DNA from 4 places in the Pseudomonas sp. NPDC088444 genome. Region 3 is predicted to be linked to each of the others. Evidence: predicted binding sites of a transcription regulator. Region 3 holds the regulator's gene; each other region holds the start of a gene.
What was found. The regulator sigma-54, encoded in region 3, starts transcription at its own class of promoters, with help from an activator protein. The targets are predictions, from matches to a motif close to ANTGGCATNNANNTTGCTNT.
Positions count from the first base shown of each region.

Region 1: flgB (flagellar basal body rod protein FlgB) is a predicted target of sigma-54. The motif match lies at 1,692-1,711, and genes of this name have one in related genera.
Region 2: glnA (glutamate--ammonia ligase) is a predicted target of sigma-54. The motif match lies at 1,379-1,398, and genes of this name have one in related genera.
Region 4: glnK (P-II family nitrogen regulator) is a predicted target of sigma-54. The motif match lies at 1,108-1,127, and genes of this name have one in related genera.

Region 1 is NZ_JBJDNK010000003.1:29,499-32,587, forward strand. Features, by position in the region: gene ACI2KB_RS07115 (chemotaxis protein CheV) at 1-561, shown strand, start outside; gene cheR (protein-glutamate O-methyltransferase CheR) at 603-1,430, shown strand; gene flgB (flagellar basal body rod protein FlgB) at 1,760-2,167, shown strand; gene flgC (flagellar basal body rod protein FlgC) at 2,171-2,614, shown strand; gene flgD (flagellar hook assembly protein FlgD) at 2,630-3,089, shown strand, end outside.
Region 2 is NZ_JBJDNK010000009.1:223,335-226,423, reverse strand. Features, by position in the region: gene glnA (glutamate--ammonia ligase) at 1-1,281, opposite strand, end outside; gene thiI (tRNA uracil 4-sulfurtransferase ThiI) at 1,613-3,067, shown strand.
Region 3 is NZ_JBJDNK010000004.1:24,820-27,908, reverse strand. Features, by position in the region: gene hpf (ribosome hibernation-promoting factor, HPF/YfiA family) at 10-318, opposite strand; gene ACI2KB_RS09185 (RNA polymerase factor sigma-54) at 396-1,895, opposite strand; gene lptB (LPS export ABC transporter ATP-binding protein) at 2,082-2,807, opposite strand; gene lptA (lipopolysaccharide transport periplasmic protein LptA) at 2,807-3,089, opposite strand, start outside.
Region 4 is NZ_JBJDNK010000006.1:230,958-234,046, reverse strand. Features, by position in the region: gene ACI2KB_RS14050 (CDP-alcohol phosphatidyltransferase family protein) at 1-252, opposite strand, end outside; gene ACI2KB_RS14045 (accessory factor UbiK family protein) at 651-914, opposite strand; gene glnK (P-II family nitrogen regulator) at 1,334-1,672, shown strand; gene ACI2KB_RS14035 (ammonium transporter) at 1,707-3,053, shown strand.

The sequences.
Region 1 (3,089 bases), on a different contig from region 3:
AAGGGCACCGGTCGCGATCACTACCTCACGGCAGTGACGCGGCTCGACGACCAGTTGGTGGAAATCATCGACGTGGAGAAAATCCTCGCCGAGGTGGCGCCAGTGTCGGAAAACATTTCCGCAGGCGTGGTAAGTGAAGAGGTGCAACATAAGGCGCTATCCCTGCGGGTGCTGACGGTCGATGACTCGTCGGTGGCGCGCAAACAGGTCACCCGCTGCCTACAGACCGTGGGCGTGGAAGTGACGGCGTTGAATGACGGTCGTCAGGCACTCGAATACCTGCGCAAACTGGTGGACGAGGGCAAGAAGCCTGAAGAAGAGTTCCTGATGATGATTTCCGACATTGAAATGCCGGAGATGGACGGCTACACCTTGACTGCCGAGATCCGCAACGACCCGCGCATGCAGAAGCTGCACATTATCCTGCATACGTCGCTGTCGGGCGTGTTCAACCAGGCAATGGTGAAGAAGGTCGGTGCCGATGATTTCCTGGCCAAGTTTCGGCCGGACGATCTTGCAGCTAGAGTGGTAGATCGTATCAGGGCGGCGGATATCAGCTGAGGGCGCACGTCCTCGGCTGTTCACATGATTTGAGAGGCGGCATGTCTACAGGTAATTTGGATTTTGAGCAGTTCCGGGGCTTCCTGGAAAAAGCCTGTGGCATTTTGCTGGGTGAAAACAAGCAATACCTGGTCTCCAGCCGCCTGAACAAGCTGATGGAGCAGCAGGGTATCAAGTCGCTGGGTGAGTTGATCCAGCGCATCCAGACTCAGCCGCGCAGCGGTTTGCGCGAGCAGGTGGTGGATGCGATGACCACCAACGAAACTTTGTGGTTTCGCGATACTTACCCGTTCGAGGTGCTCAAAAGCAAGGTGTTGCCGGAGCAGCTCAAGGCCAGTCCGGGGCTGCGTCCGCGTATCTGGTCAGCGGCCTGTTCGTCGGGGCAGGAGCCGTACTCGTTGTCGATGTCGATCGACGAGTTCGAGCGCAGCAATCCGGGGCAGTTGAAGGCCGGGGCGCAGATTGTGGCGACGGACCTGTCGGGCAGCATGCTGACCAACTGCAAGACCGGGGAGTACGACAGCCTGGCGATAGGCCGGGGCTTGTCGCCTGATCGGCTGCAACGCTATTTCGACCAGAAAACCCCGGGGCGCTGGACGGTCAAGGCGCCGATCAAGAGTCGCGTGGAGTTTCGTTCGTTCAACCTGCTGGACAGCTACGCGGCGCTGGGTAAGTTCGACATCGTGTTTTGCCGCAATGTGTTGATCTACTTCTCCGCTGAGGTGAAGAAGGACATCCTGCTGCGCATTCACGCGACGTTGAAGCCCGGCGGGTATCTGTTCCTTGGGGCGTCCGAGGCGCTGAACGGGTTGCCTGATCATTATCAGATGGTGCAGTGCAGTCCCGGGATTATTTACCAGGCCAAGTAAGCTGGCTTGTGGTGTGTCAGAGACCCGGCGTGATTGCCGGGTTTTTTGTGTGCGTTGATTTGGGATTGCTACATGGATCCCAAGTCAACCTTTAGCGTCGCGCCCCTATCCAAATAGCGTCGCGCCCCTATCCAAAAAACCGGCAAAAAATCGGCACGCCCATTGCCGCTTTCCCTTCCATCAGCGGAAATCGCTTGCCGCTTTTCTGGCATTCACCGTTGCCACCCACCCGCAACCCCAGCAAATACGGCCTCTCACAGAATTGGCACGCCCCTTGCTCAAAGACCTGCAGTCAAGAACATCTGGTCAACCGATAAAGGTTTCCCGACATGAGCATCAGCTTCGAAAACGCACTGGGCATTCACGAGAAAGCGCTGAACTTCCGCGCTCAACGTGCTGAAGTGCTGGCCAACAACATCTCCAACGCCGACACGCCAAATTACAAGGCGCGCGACCTGGATTTCTCCAAAGTGTTGGCCGCCGAAAGCGACAAGGCCAAAAACGGCACCTTTGCGCTGAACACCACCAATGCCCACCACATCGAAGCCCAAGGCGTGGACAGCGGTGAAGCGAGCCTGCTGTATCGCACGCCGTCCCAGCCATCGCTGGACCAGAACACCGTCGATTCTCAAATCGAAAACGCCAACTACGCCGAGAACGCCATGGGCTTCCAGGCCAGCTTCACCTTGCTCAACAGTAAGTTCAAAGGGCTGGTATCGGCCCTGCGCGGAGAGTAATTCATGTCCCTGTCCAGTGTTTTCAATATTGCCGGTAGTGGCATGAGTGCCCAGAACACTCGCCTGAACACCGTCGCCAGTAACATCGCCAACGCCGAAACAGTGTCTTCCAGTCTGGACAAGACCTACCGCGCACGGCACCCGGTCTTCGCCACGGTCTTTCAGGGCCAGGAGTCCGGTGGCAGCGCTTCGCTGTTCGAAGACCAGGGCCAGGCCGGCACGGGCGTGCAAGTGGCAGGCATCGTCGAAGACCCTTCCAATCTGGAAGCGCGTTACGAGCCCAATCACCCGGCAGCTGACAAGAACGGTTACGTGTATTACCCGAACGTCAACGTCGTCAACGAGATGGCCGACATGATCTCGGCCAGCCGTTCGTTCCAGACCAACGCGGACATCATGAACACCGCCAAAACAATGATGCAGAAGGTTCTGACCCTGGGTCAGTGATAAGGGGCGCACGCCATGACCGTTACTAACGACACCAGCACCAGCGACTACATCAAGTCGCTCCAGACCGCGACGTCTGGCAAGACAGGCGACACCACCACGGGCGCCAGCAGTCTGGGCAAAGATGCGTTCCTGCAGCTGCTGGTCACCCAGATGCAGAACCAGAACCCGCTCGATCCACAGGACAATAGCGAGTTCGTGGCTCAACTGGCGCAGTTCAGCAGCCTGGAAACCATGCAGAACCTCAGCACCTCGGTCGATGCGATCGGTGGCATGTATCAGTCGTCGCAGGCGCTGCAAGCCTCGTCGCTGGTGGGGCGCTCGGTGATTGTCGACTCGGGTTCGACGCACGTGGACACGTCCAAGGACATGACCGGTCAGGTCGTGGTGCCTTCAACCAGCACCATCACCACTGTCAAGGTTTACGACAGCACGGGCAGCATCGTTCGTACCATCGATCTGGGCGAGCAGAAAA
Region 2 (3,089 bases), on a different contig from region 3:
GAACGCACGGCCCTTGTCCAGCTCTTCCAGAGCTTCTTTCAGGCTGCCACAAACTTGTGGGATCTCTGCTGCTTCTTCTGGCGGCAGGTCGTACAGGTTTTTGTCAGCGGCATCGCCTGGGTGGATCTTGTTCTGGATACCGTCCAGACCGGCCATCAACAGTGCTGCGAAAGCCAGGTATGGGTTGGCAGCCGGATCCGGGAAGCGAGCTTCGATACGACGCCCTTTAGGGCTGGAGACGTATGGAATGCGGATCGAGGCGGAACGGTTACGAGCCGAGTAGGCCAGCATCACTGGCGCTTCGAAGCCTGGGACCAGACGCTTGTAGGAGTTGGTCGACGGGTTGGTGAAGCCGTTCAGTGCTTTACCGTGCTTGATGATGCCGCCGATGAAGTACAGAGCGGTGTCGGACAGGCCGGCATAGCCTTCGCCTGCGAAGGTGTTCTTGCCATCTTTGGAGATGGACATGTGAACGTGCATACCCGAACCGTTATCGCCGTACAGAGGCTTAGGCATGAAGGTAGCGGTACGGCCGTAAGCGTCGGCAACGTTGTGTACGCAGTACTTCAGGGTCTGGGTTTCGTCGGCTTTCTTCACCAGGGTGTTGAACTTGACGCCGATTTCGTTCTGGCCGGCAGTCGCCACTTCGTGGTGGTGAACTTCAACGGTCAGGCCCATTTCTTCCAGGGCGTTACACATGGCGGTACGAATTTCGTGGTCGTGGTCGACCGGTGGAACCGGGAAGTAGCCGCCTTTGACGCCTGGACGGTGGCCTTTGTTGCCGCCTTCGACTTCCTGGTCAGTCATCCACGAACCTTGTTCGGAGAAGATTTTGAACATGGAGCCGGAGATGTCGGACTTGAACTGTACCGAGTCGAAGATGAAGAATTCTGGCTCTGGACCAACGAATACGGTGTCACCGATACCGGTGGACTTCAGGTATTCCTCGGCGCGGTGAGCGATGGCACGTGGGTCGCGGTCGTAACCTTGCATGGTCGAAGGTTCGATGATGTCGCAAACCAGGATCAGGGTCGGTTCTTCAGTGAACGGGTCCAGAACGGCAGTAGAGTCGTCTGGCAGCAGGATCATGTCGGAAGCTTCGATGCCTTTCCAGCCAGCGATGGAGGAACCGTCGAACATCTTGCCGACTTCGAAGAAGTCGTCGTCCAGTGCATCACGCGCTGGCATGGTGACGTGCTGCTGTTTGCCCTTGGTGTCCGTGAAGCGCAGATCAATCCACTTAACGTCATGATCTTTGATGAGTTGAACCGACTTCGACATGTTGTCCTCCGGGGTGGATTAGGGCAGGGTAGTTGTTCGCCCTTCAATTTGGGTGATGCCGGGCGCGATAGTCGGCCAAGGCAACCTGCCTCACAAGGGAGCAATTTGCATGCCAGTGCCCCGTGTTGGGTTTCTTACTGAAAACACCGGGTTTTTCGGTGCAAAACGTCGCATTTGTGAAAATGTACGCACCTTAATGGTGCTTATAAATTGTATACAGTGCCATATTGGTGCGCTGATGATTGGATGCACGATAACTGGTTAAACCTTGAGCAATTTCCGCTATAATCCGCGCCCCCCTTTTTCGACCGGCACCTCGCGCGCTGTTTTCATGAAACTAATCGTCAAAGTTTTTCCAGAAATCACCATCAAAAGCCGGCCTGTGCGCAAGCGCTTCATTAAACAGCTGGCCAAGAACATCCGTACCGTGCTCCGCGATCTGGACCCGGCACTGGTGGTCGATGGCGTGTGGGACAACCTTGAGGTCGAAACGAAGGTCGAGGATGCGAAAGTCTTGCACGAGATGACCGAACGCCTGAGCTGCATGCCGGGTATCGCGCATTTTCTACAGGTCGATCAATACCCGCTGGGCGACATGGACGACATCTATGAGAAGTGCAAACAGCACTTCGGCCATGAACTGCCCGGCAAGATTTTTTCGGTGCGCTGCAAACGCGGCGGTCACCATGACTTCAGTTCGATGGACGTCGAACGCTACGTGGGCAGCAAGTTGCGCCGTGAGTGCGGCGCCGCCGGTATTTCGCTGAAAGAGCCTGAAGTCGAAGTACGGATCGAGATCCGCGATCAGCGCCTGTTCGTGATTCACAGCCAGCACAACAGCATCGGCGGCTACCCGCTGGGTTCGCTGGAGCAGACCCTGGTGCTGATGTCCGGTGGCTTCGACTCCACCGTCGCGGCGTATCATGTCATCCGTCGCGGGCTGATGAGCCACTTCTGCTTCTTCAACCTGGGCGGCCGCGCTCACGAATTGGGCGTGATGGAAGTGGCGCACTTCCTCTGGAAGAAGTACGCCAGCTCCCAGCGCGTGCTGTTTATCAGCGTGCCGTTTGAAGAAGTGCTGGGCGAAATTCTCGGAAAAGTCGACGACAGTCATATGGGTGTCGTATTGAAGCGTATGATGTTGCGTGCGGCGAGCCGGATGGCCGATCGCCTGGACATCGACGCGCTGGTCACTGGCGAGGCGATCTCCCAGGTGTCCAGCCAGACGTTGCCTAACCTGTCGGTCATCGACTGCGTTACAGAAAAGCTGGTCTTGCGCCCGCTCATCGCCACTCACAAGCAGGACATCATCGACGAAGCCGATCAGATCGGCAGCGGCGATTTTGCCCGACATATGCCCGAGTATTGCGGCGTGATTTCGGTCAACCCGAAAACCGCAGCGAAACGCCATCGCGTCGAGCATGAAGAAAAAGAGTTCGACATGGCCGTGCTTGAACGTGCGATCGAGAACGCCCGTCTGGTGCCCATCGATCGCGTGATCGAGGAACTGGGTCAGGACGTGCAGGTCGAGGAAGTCGGCCAGGCGCTGGCAGGGCAAGTGATCATCGACATTCGTCATCCGGACGAAGCCGAGGATCGCCCGCTGGAACTGTCGGGCATCGAAGTGCAAACGCTGCCGTTCTTTGCATTGAACAGCCGCTTCAAGGAACTGGACCCCACGCGCCAGTACCTGCTGTATTGCGACAAAGGCGTCATGAGTCGCCTGCATGCTCACCATTTGCTCAGTGAGGGGCATGCCAATGTGCGCGTTTATCGACCGAGCTAAGTGCCCGGGGCTGTTTGCCTGT
Region 3 (3,089 bases):
TGGGGAGTATCAGCGAGCTGCCGCACCTTTGAGGATGCTTTGCTGCTTTTCCTTATGCTTGAGCAATTGTCTGTCGAGCTTGTCAGTGAGCAGGTCGATTGCCGCATACATGTCGTCATGCTCCGCATTGGCAACCACCTCTCCACCGTGGATATGCAGAGTGGCCTCGATCTTCTGTTTGAGTTTCTCGACGGCCATCGTCACTTGCACATTCGTAATCTTGTCAAAGTGCCCTTCGAGCTTTTTCAGCTTCAGCTCGACGTATTCGCGCAGGGGCTTGGTGACTTCCAGTTGGTGTCCACTGATGTTGACTTGCATACAGCTTCTCCTTCGTTGCCAGTGCATTAAGAGGCAGACCTTGGGGCCTGCCACTGGAACGCTGTGGCCTGTGACCTCTACATCAGCCGCTTGCGTTCGCTCGAAGGCGCTATCCCCAGGGATTCGCGGTACTTGGCGACCGTGCGGCGGGCCACTTGAATGCCTTGTGCCTCCAGTAAACCAGCGATCTTGCTGTCGCTCAACGGCTTTTTCTGATTTTCCGCAGCAACCAGTTTTTTGATGATCGCGCGGATCGCCGTGGACGAGCATTCGCCGCCTTCGGAGGTGCTGACGTGGCTGGAAAAGAAATACTTCAGTTCGTAAATGCCACGGGGCGTATGCATGAATTTTTGCGTGGTCACGCGGGAAATCGTCGATTCGTGCATGCCCACCGCTTCGGCGATGTCATGCAGAACCAGCGGTTTCATCGCCTCGTCGCCGTATTCAAGAAAGCCTCGCTGGTGCTCGACGATCTGGGTGGCGACCTTCATCAGCGTCTCGTTGCGGCTTTGCAGGCTCTTGATGAACCAACGCGCCTCTTGCAACTGATTGCGCATGAAGGTGTTGTCGGCGCTGGTATCGGCACGGCGCACGAAACCGGCGTACTGCGGATTCACACGCAGTCGTGGCACCGCTTCCTGGTTGAGCTCGACCAGCCAGCGTTCGTTGTCCTTGCGCACGATGACATCCGGGACGACGTATTCGGCTTCAGTGGATTCGATCTGCGAGCCGGGGCGCGGGTTGAGACTCTGGACCAGTTCGATGACCTGGCGCAGGTCGTCTTCCTTGATCTTCATGCGGCGCATCAGTTGCGCGTAGTCGCGGCTACCGAGCAAATCGATGTAGTCGCTGACCAGACGCTGGGCTTCGGCGAGCCATTTGGTTTTCGCCGGAAGCTGACGCAGTTGCAGCAGCAGACACTCGCTCAGTGTGCGGGCGCCGACGCCAGCCGGTTCGAATTGCTGAATGCGGTGAAGGACCGCTTCGATTTCATCCAGCTCGATGTCGAGTTCGGGATCGAACGCATCCAGCAGTTCTTCGAGGGATTCGTCCAAGTAGCCCTGGTTGTTGATGCAGTCGATCAGCGTCACGGCAATCAGGCGATCCGTGTCAGACATCGGCGCCAGATTCAATTGCCACAGCAGGTGGCTTTGCAGGCTCTCGCCAGCGGACGTGCGGGTGGTGAAATCCCATTCATCGTCGTCGTTGCTGGGCAGGCTGCTGGCACTGGTCTGGTAGATGTCTTCCCAGGCGGTGTCGACGGGCAGCTCGTTGGGGATGCGCTCGCTGTCGCTCCATTCGCCGTCTTCGAGGTTGTCGACGGTGGGCGTGGATTCCTGGTAAGTCGGTTCCTGAACGTCAGCAGCAGGTTTTGTTTCGATGTTGTCGGCCATCGGGTCGGCGTTATCGAAATCGTCGCCTTCTTCCTGGCGTTCCAGCATGGGGTTGGACTCCAGTGCCTCCTGGATTTCCTGTTGGAGATCCAGCGTCGACAGTTGGAGTAAGCGGATGGCCTGTTGCAGCTGCGGTGTCATCGTCAGCTGCTGGCCCATTCTCAAGACTAGCGAAGGTTTCATGGCAGGGGCTTAACACCTTATTCGCCGGCGCACTCGCGCCATCCACTACTAGGGCGCCGTGGCGCCAACTTAAGCAAATTATATGCCTGAAACCGGAGTGTTTGCCTAGGGTGTGATGGCAATTAATGCGAGGTTGGCGATGAGCCGCATGCCGCGTTCCGTCGTCAACCACTCGCCATCGCCCGCTTAGAGGCGGAACTCGTGGCCGAGGTACACTTCCTTCACCAACTGGTTGGCGAGGATGGTTTCAGCATCGCCTTCTGCGATCAGTTGCCCATCGTTGACGATGTAAGCGGTTTCGCAGATGTCGAGGGTCTCGCGGACGTTGTGGTCGGTGATCAGAACGCCGATGCCCTTTGCCTTGAGATGGTAGATGATCTGCTTGATGTCGCCCACGGAGATGGGGTCGACACCGGCGAACGGTTCGTCCAGCAGAATGAATTTGGGCGAGGTGGCCAGGGCGCGAGCGATTTCCACACGGCGACGCTCACCACCCGAAAGGCTCATGCCCAGGTTGTCGCGAATGTGCGTGATGTGGAATTCCTGAAGCAGGCTTTCCAGCTCCTTGCGACGTCCGGCGCGATCGAGGTCCTTGCGGGTTTCAAGGATGGCCATGATGTTGTCCGACACCGACAGCTTGCGGAAGATCGAAGCTTCTTGCGGCAGATAACCGATACCGGCACGGGCGCGGCCATGCATGGGCTGGTGGCTGACATCCTGATCGTCGATCAGCACGCGCCCCTGATCGGCCTGCACCAGGCCGACGATCATGTAGAAGCACGTCGTCTTGCCTGCGCCGTTGGGGCCTAGTAGACCGACGATCTGACCGCTGTCGATGGACAGGCTGACGTCACGTACGACCTGGCGAGCCTTATATGCCTTGGCCAGGTGTTGGGCTTTCAGCGTTGCCATTACTGGGCCTTCTGCTGGTCGGTTTTCTTTTTCGGCTGGATCACCATGTCGACGCGAGGGCGAGCTTCGGTGACCTTGCTGCCGGTGGCGCGGCCAGCACTGGCGAGTTTACGGACCGTGTCATAGACGATCTTCTCACCCTGCGTGGTGTTGTTGTCCTTGTCGACAACCTTGGCCTTGTCGATCAGCACAATGCGGTTTTGCGGCGCATGGTACTGGATCGTCACGCCCCAGCCCTGAACGGGTTTCGGGTCGCCAGCGGTTTGCAGCTGCTCGAAATAG
Region 4 (3,089 bases), on a different contig from region 3:
CTTTTGTTGGAATTCGCGGGCCAGCATGCCGTCGATTGCATTGAGCGCCATGCGTGCGAGCATCCATGCAGGTACGAGAAGAAAGATCCAGATATAAGTCGCCAGCAGTGCGATCAGTGTTCCAACCAACAAAGAGCCTCCAGCCGCCAACAAAGTGACCTGGTTGGCCGTAATGCCTCGGTCATACAAGCGTTGAACGCATGGCCGCAGGAAACGCTGGAATGCGGGTTTGAGCTGGTAAATCGAAGGCATCTAGTCGGATTCCGGTCTGGCGAGTAGCACCTGAAGAAGATGTCCGGCAGCCGAGCCTGGCAGGCGTTTATCAGCTAACTCCGTGCTCATCAACCAGTGATCAATAGGGTGCTCACTGGTGCGAACGCGTAATTAATTGATGCAGGCTTTACGGCCCTCTGAAGCAGGTGCAAGAACGGATACCGCGATGTGCGGACTGTCGTGAGGTGGGGAAATTACCAATTCAGACGGCAGAAAGATGTAGGACGGTTCTGAATATTAAATCTGGGGCGAAAAATCTCTGCGCCGCTAAGGAGGTGGTGCTCAGGGGTTATCGTGCGAGCTGTCGATATGTCCGGTGGTCGCGCACCCTCTTCGCCCATGTTCAATCCGGAGGCGAGGAGGGTGCTCCAAAATAATCACTCTTGGGATTTCTCCGCCAACCGCGTTTCCATCTCTGCCATCTTCGCCTCCAGTGCCTCAAGGCGGGCACGGGTGCGCGCCAGGACGACCATCTGGCTGTCGAATTCTTCGCGGCTGACCAGGTCCAGTTTGCTGAACCCACTTTGCAGCAGGGCCTTGAACTGGGTTTCGAATTCATTGCGCGGCAGTGGCGTCTCGCCGTTGAACAGGCGGGAGGCGTGGCCGCTCAGGGCGTCCAGAAAAGCTTTGGGTGCGAGCATGAGGGTCTTCCCGAATCAGATGGGCGGCAGTGTATCACGCAGCGTCTATAGTCATTTCACGCACCTTGGTTTGCACGGTTTTCGCGCATGAGGCGGTGCACGTGCGCACTGTTGTTGTGCGGGCGGATTGGATGATGGCGATCTGGCCCCTCGATACCGGGCACAAGGCGGCGTAATTCGCGGGTTTTCACGAAATGGCAAGGTTTCTGCTTAGTGGCATATGACCCATGCACTGATGCAGTCGCTGTGACGAATGCAGTGCGGCAGGCGGAGCGGGGAAGTGTTTCGTCAGAAGCGGTTTTCTGGAGTTGGTCAGGTCTGTTTCGGGCCATCGACGCGTTACAAAGCCAGACACTGCGCTTAGACTTGAGTCGGGTTTGTTTTCCTGGGGCAAGTCCACCAATTCGGGAGAAAGTTTCATGAAGCTAGTCACTGCCATCATCAAGCCGTTCAAGCTCGACGACGTACGCGAGTCGTTGTCCGAAATCGGCGTGCAGGGCATCACGGTAACTGAAGTCAAAGGCTTCGGACGTCAGAAAGGCCACACCGAGCTGTATCGCGGTGCGGAATACGTAGTCGACTTCCTTCCCAAGGTGAAGATCGATGTTGCGATTGACGACAAGGATCTGGACCGCGTTATCGAGGCGATAACCAAAGCGGCCAACACCGGCAAGATCGGTGACGGGAAGATCTTCGTGGTCAATCTGGAACAGGCTATTCGCATCCGTACCGGCGAAACCGATACCGACGCAATCTAAGCCGCCAACACCCAACGCCCCAGGAGTAAACAATATGACTCTGCGTCAAATCGCAGGGCTAGGAGCCCTGTTGTCCCTCGTAATCCCTGGCCTGGCCATGGCGGCGGACGAAGTGGTAGCCCCTGCAGCCCCGGTACTGAACTCAGGTGACACCGCCTGGATGCTGACTTCCACCGCTCTGGTGCTGTTCATGACCGTGCCGGGCCTGGCGCTGTTCTACGGCGGCATGGTGCGTTCCAAGAACGTGCTGTCGGTGATGATGCAATGCTTCGCCATCACTGGCCTGATCAGCATCCTGTGGTGCATCTACGGTTACAGCATGGCGTTCGACACCACTGGTATGGAAGCCAATGTCGTTAATTTCAACTCCTTCGTCGGCGGCCTGTCGAAGGCGTTCCTGGCAGGCATCACGCCTTCCAGCATTACCGGTGCGACCGCCCTGTTCCCAGAAGCGGTGTTCGTCACCTTCCAGATGACTTTCGCCATCATTACCCCGGCTCTGATCGTCGGCGCTTTCGCAGAACGCATGAAGTTCTCTGCGATGCTGATCTTCATGGCTATCTGGTTCACTCTGGTCTACGCGCCAATCGCGCACATGGTCTGGAGTGGTGTGGGTGGTCTGCTGTGGGATTGGGGCGTTCTCGACTTCGCAGGCGGCACCGTTGTTCACATCAACGCCGGTGTGGCTGGCCTGGTGGCGTGCCTGGTACTGGGCAAGCGTAAAGGTTTCCCGACCACCCCAATGGCGCCGCACAACCTGGGTTATACCCTGGTGGGCGCTGCGATGCTGTGGGTAGGCTGGTTTGGCTTCAACGCCGGTTCCGCTGCTGCGGCCAACGGCACTGCCGGTATGGCTATGCTGGTCACCCAGATCGCAACCGCTGCCGCTGCACTGGGCTGGATGTTCGCCGAGTGGCTGACCCACGGCAAACCAAGCGCACTGGGCATCGCCTCGGGTGTGGTTGCCGGTCTGGTTGCCATCACCCCTGCGGCCGGTACTGTCGGCCCAATGGGCGGCCTGATCATCGGTCTGGCGGCGGGCGTGGTCTGCTTCTTCTGCGCCACCAGCCTGAAACGCAAACTGGGCTACGACGACTCCCTGGACGCCTTCGGCGTGCACGGTATCGGCGGTATCCTGGGCGCGATCCTGACGGGCGTCTTCGCTGCACCTTCGCTGGGCGGCTTCGGCACCGTGACTGACATCGCAGCTCAAGTCTGGATTCAGTGCAAAGGCGTTGGCTTCACGATCATCTACACCGCGATCGTAACCTTCATCATCCTCAAGGTGCTGGACGCAGTGATGGGGCTGCGTGTCACCGAGGAAGAAGAAGCCGTGGGCCTGGACCTTGCGCAGCACAACGAGCGTGGCTACAACTTGTAATCACGGCTGTTGAGAAAAAATGCCCGGATTTCCGGG